DNA from 2 places in the Dyella soli genome. Region 1 is predicted to be linked to the other one. Evidence: predicted binding sites of a transcription regulator. Region 1 holds the regulator's gene; the other holds the start of a gene.

Region 1 (2,390 bases):
ACGGGGAGCATGCGGCGGTGATCCGCGCCTTCGACGACCTGGTGGTGACGCCGGACTACCTGCTGGTGGATACCGCCGCCGGCCTGTCCGACAACGTGGCGATGTTCGCCGCGGCCGCCGACGACGTGGTGATGGTGGTCTGCGACGAGCCGGCTTCGCTCACCGACGCCTACGCCATGCTCAAGGTGCTCAGCCGCGACTTCGGCGTGCGGCGCTTCCGCATGGTGGCCAACATGGTGCGCAACGCCGGCGAGGCCCGCCAGCTGCACCAGAAGCTGGCGCGGGTCAGCGACCGCTTCCTCGACGTGGCGCTGGAGTTCATGGGCATGGTGCCGCACGACGAGCGCCTCCGGCAGGCGATCAAGCGGCAGAGCGCGGTCGTGGACCTGTGGCCCTCGAGTCGTTCGGGTCAGGCATTCAAGCAATTGGCAGGTGCGGTCGATACATGGGGTGAACCCGAGCGACTGGGGCTGGACCGCATTGCCTTCTTCAGCAGGCAGGCCGCAGCGGCTACAGGGTGGTGAGAGATGAGCGTGGCTTCCGAATATCTCCAACTGCAAAGACAAAGCGCCGACGAGCTGGTTCGCCAGCACGCGCCGCTGGTGCGACGGATCGCCTATCACCTGATGGGCCGCTTGCCGCCCAGCGTCGACGTCAGCGACCTGATCCAGGCCGGCATGATCGGCCTGCTGGAGGCTGCGCGTAATTTCGCCACCGGGCGCAACGCCAGCTTCGAGACGTTTGCCGGCATCCGCATCCGCGGCGCCATGCTCGACGAACTGCGGCGCACCGACTGGACCCCGCGTTCGGTGCACCGCAAGGTGCGCGAGATGGCCGAGGTGGTGCGGCAGATCGAGATCGAAACCGGCGCCGATGCCGAGGACGCCGAGGTGATGCGGCGACTGGGCATGGGCGCCGAGGAGTACCACCAGGTGCTGGCCGACGCGGCTAGCGCGCGCTTGCTGAGCCTGTCCGTGCCGGACGACTCGGACAGTGGCGCCGCGTTCGACGTCGCCGATGCCGACAGCCTCGGCCCGCAGGACAGCGTCGAGCATGACGGCATGCGCGAGGCGCTGGTCGATGCCATCGGCAGCCTGCCCGAACGCGAGCAACTGGTGATGTCGCTGTATTACGAAGAGGAACTGAACCTCAAAGAGATCGGCGCCGTGCTCGGTGTCACCGAGTCGCGGGTCTGCCAGATCCACGGCCAGGCCATCGTCCGGTTGCGCGCACGCATGACCGGCTGGCGCGAACACGCGTGAGCAACACCCCCGACATTTCCTGAGGCTTGGCGCACCGGACCGCACGGTGCAAGCGGAGAACGTGGTTTGGACAAGAATATGAAGATCCTGGTGGTGGACGACTTTTCCACCATGCGGCGCATCGTTCGCAACCTGCTGGTGGAGCTGGGTTTCAGCAACCCGCTGATCCAGGAGGCCGACGATGGCGAAAACGCGCTCACCATGCTGCGCGCCAACGCCTTCGACCTGGTCGTCACCGACTGGAACATGCCCAACATGACCGGCATCGACCTGCTGCGCGCGATCCGCGCCGAGCCTTCGCTGAAGGGCATGCCGGTGCTGATGGTCACCGCCGAGAACAACCGCGACCAGATCATCGCCGCCGCGCAGGCGGGCGTGAACGGCTACATCGTCAAGCCGTTCACCGCCGTCACGCTGCAGGAAAAACTTGCCAAGATCTTTGAGCGGCTTGCCGCCAGCGGAGCCGCAGCATGAATGCACAAGTATCCCTGATGGCCGGCGAAACCTTGCCGCCGGAACTGCACGACCTGCTCAACAGCACCGACGGCGCGGCGTTCGAACAGGCCCTGGACGTGCTGGTGCGCCAGCGCGAGCAGCGCGTGTTCCGGGCGCTGGGCGTGCTGGCGCGCGACCTGCACGATGCCGTGCGCCGCCTTGGCGGCGACCTCGCCCAGGAAGGCGTGCCGGGCAGCGTCGCCGACGCGCGCCAGCACCTGCAGGACGTGCTGGAAATGAGTTCGCAGGCCGCGCACCGCACGCTCGACTTCGCCGAGCGCATGCGCCCGCAGGCCGAGGCGGTGGCGGAGAACGCCAGCGCCGTGATCGACGGCACCTTGCCCGGCGACGTGGCCCACGTGCTGGCCACGCAGGCGTCCACCTTCGCCAACGAGTGCCGCGAAGGCCTGGCTGATTTCGTGGTGGCGCAGTCGTGGCAGGACCTGGCCGGCCAGCGCATCAAGAAGGTGGTCAACTTCATCGGCAGCGTGGAGCACTCGCTGCTCGAACTGGTGAGCCTCACCGGTGCACTGGCCAGCGGCGAAGCCGCGGTCGGGCCGGTCAAGGTCACCAGCCAGGACGAGGCCGACCGCCTGCTGAGCGAGTTCGGGTTCTGAAGGGCCGACCCTGATG
Region 2 (2,390 bases), on a different contig from region 1:
CGCGCGTGATGCTCTGCAGGATGCCGTCCAGCGACTCGCCGGACCGCGCGACCTTCATCCGTGCGACGGCCGCGGCCTCGGTGCTGCGCGTGGCGAGCCGGCGGATCTCCTGGCCGGCCTCCACGCACTTGCGGGCGAGTTGGCGCACTTCGGCGGCCACCACCGCAAATCCACGCCCGCGCTCGCCGGCATGGGCCGCCTCGATGGCAGCATTGAGCGAAAGCAGGTTGGTCTGGAAGGCGATGCTGTCGACCAGGTCGACGATCTCGGCAATGGCGTGGCTGGCCTGCTGGATGTCGTGCATGGAATCGGAAGCTTCGTCGGCGACCTGGCGACCCTGGTCGACGTGATTCACGGCCTCGCTCGCCGCGTGGGCGGCGCCGTCGGCATGTCCCGCGCCTTCCACGGCCGTCTGGGCCATGTGCGCCATCGAGCTGGCGGTCTGCTCGAGGCTGGCGGCCTGCGCCTGGGTGCGCTGGCTCAAGGCCTGGTTGTCGTGTGCAAGACGATGGGCGCGCTCGTCTACCGAGCGGGCACTGGCGCGTACCTGGACCAGCACGTCAGTCAGTTGTGCATCCATCGAGGCGAGCGCGCGCAGCAGCCGGCCGAGTTCATCGTTCACGCCGACATCCACGCGCTCGCCCAGCGCGCCCGAGGCGATGCGCTGCGCCACCTGCATGGCGAGGTCCAGCCGCCGCATCAGCGTTCGCATCAGGGTCACGTCCAGCACGACGACCAGCAGCAGCGTCATGCCAAGCAAGGCGAGCAGGATGATCATGCCCTGGCGATCGGCCTGGCGCTGCCTCTGCACCTGGTCGTTGCCCTTGGCCAGCGCGGCCTGGAACAGGTTGCCGAAGTCGCTCTGCAGCGGCTCGTAGGCGGGTTGCACTTCCGTGCTCAACTTCAGCGCGCCCAGCTCGAACTGGCCGGCATCGAGCAGGGCTAGCGTTTCGTCGATGGTGCGGTCGGCTTCCGCACGATGCCCGGCGGTGAGCTTCAACGCCTGGGCCTGTTCCTGTGCCAGCTCGCTGGCCAGCAAGGGCCTCCAGTGGCGTTCGGCGTCCACGCGATCGGCATGGATGCGCGTGTGTGCGTCCTCCACTGCCGACGGCAACTGCGAAAGCACCGCATGCACCAGTACCTGCAGGCTGCTGTTGTAGTCGTTCTGCAAGCGGCCGACATCGGCCACCGGGCTGAGCGAGCCTTCCACGAGGCTCTGGATGCGGGTATCGGCACGGTGCAACTGCACGACGCCGGCAGCGCACATCACGGCGAGCAGGCCGAGAATGGACAACAGGCGCAGCAGCAGGCGCTGGCGCAGGGTCAGTCCGTAGATCCACGAGTGTCGGTTGAACATGGGGTCGTCTGGTGAGGGCACTGCATGTGCTGTCGGCTCACCGCGCTGCAACTTTAGCTGCCGATGGCAAAAAAGAGCAGTTAAAACAATTCGTTAGGTTGTTGTCTGGCGGGCGGAAAGCTGCGGCAAAAATGTCATGCCGAGATGACGTTCCGATGACTTTTGTGCGGCACTTCCCATTACCCCCACGGAACTAAGGCCCCGCCGCGGGCGGCGAGGCCGGTGTGTGGAAGCAAGGCGGAAGACGCGAAGGAAGGTCAGGCCGCCGTTCCGGCAGCAGTGGCGTGTGGTCCGCCCGAGGCCGGTCGTCCGGCGCCTGCTCAGCTGGCTGGCAGCGGCTTGGTGCCGAAGATCTTGTCGCCGGCGTCGCCGAGCCCGGGCAGGATGTAGCCGTGTTCGTTGAGCCGCTCGTCGATGGCGGCCGTATAGATCTCGATGTCGGGATGGGCAGCCTCGATCCGCTTGAGCCCTTCGGGCGCCGCCACCAGGAACAGTCCCTTGATGCGCCTGCATCCGGCGGCCTTGAGCATGTCCACCGTGGCCACCAGGGTGCCCGCGGTGGCCAGCATGGGGTCGACGATCAGCGCGATGCGTTCGTCCATGCGACCGGTGAGCTTTTCGTAGTAGGTGACGGGTTTGAGCGTTTCCTCGTCGCGCTGCAGGCCGACCACGCTGACCTTGGCTGCGGGAATGAGGTCGAGCACGCCCGGCAACATGCCAAGGCCGGCGCGCAGGATCGGCACGATGGTGATCTTCTTGCCCTTGATCTGGTGCACGGTCAGCGGGCCAGCCCACCCTTCGATGGATTGCTCGATGGTCTCCAGGTCCTTGGTGGCCTCGTAGGTCAGCAAGGCGGCGACTTCGGAAGCGAGCTCGCGGAATTCCTTGGTGCTGATGCCGGCACGGCGCATCAGGCCAAGCTTGTGCTGGATGAGCGGGTGGCGGACTTCGACGATCTTCATGCGGGACCCCGGCGGCGAAAGCTGGCGCGATTGTCGCCTACGCCGCGTGGCGGGCACAAAAAGGGTGTCGG

Evidence for each region. Region 1 encodes FliA, which starts transcription of late flagellar genes. Its sites were predicted from a motif close to TAAAGTTTNNCNNNCNNNGGCCGATAA; they were not measured.
Region 2: a site for FliA is predicted at 1,387-1,413, ahead of ACXU4B_RS07905 (methyl-accepting chemotaxis protein). Genes of this name have one in related genera too.

What each region holds. Positions count from the first base shown of each region.
Region 1 covers NZ_JBTFFU010000002.1:783,415-785,804, forward strand. Annotated here, with positions in the region: gene ACXU4B_RS13910 (MinD/ParA family ATP-binding protein) at 1-524, shown strand, start outside; gene ACXU4B_RS13915 (RNA polymerase sigma factor FliA) at 528-1,262, shown strand; gene cheY (chemotaxis response regulator CheY) at 1,329-1,736, shown strand; gene ACXU4B_RS13925 (protein phosphatase CheZ) at 1,733-2,374, shown strand; gene ACXU4B_RS13930 (chemotaxis protein CheA) at 2,388-2,390, shown strand, end outside.
Region 2 covers NZ_JBTFFU010000001.1:1,704,868-1,707,257, reverse strand. Annotated here, with positions in the region: gene ACXU4B_RS07905 (methyl-accepting chemotaxis protein) at 1-1,357, opposite strand, end outside; gene upp (uracil phosphoribosyltransferase) at 1,678-2,319, opposite strand.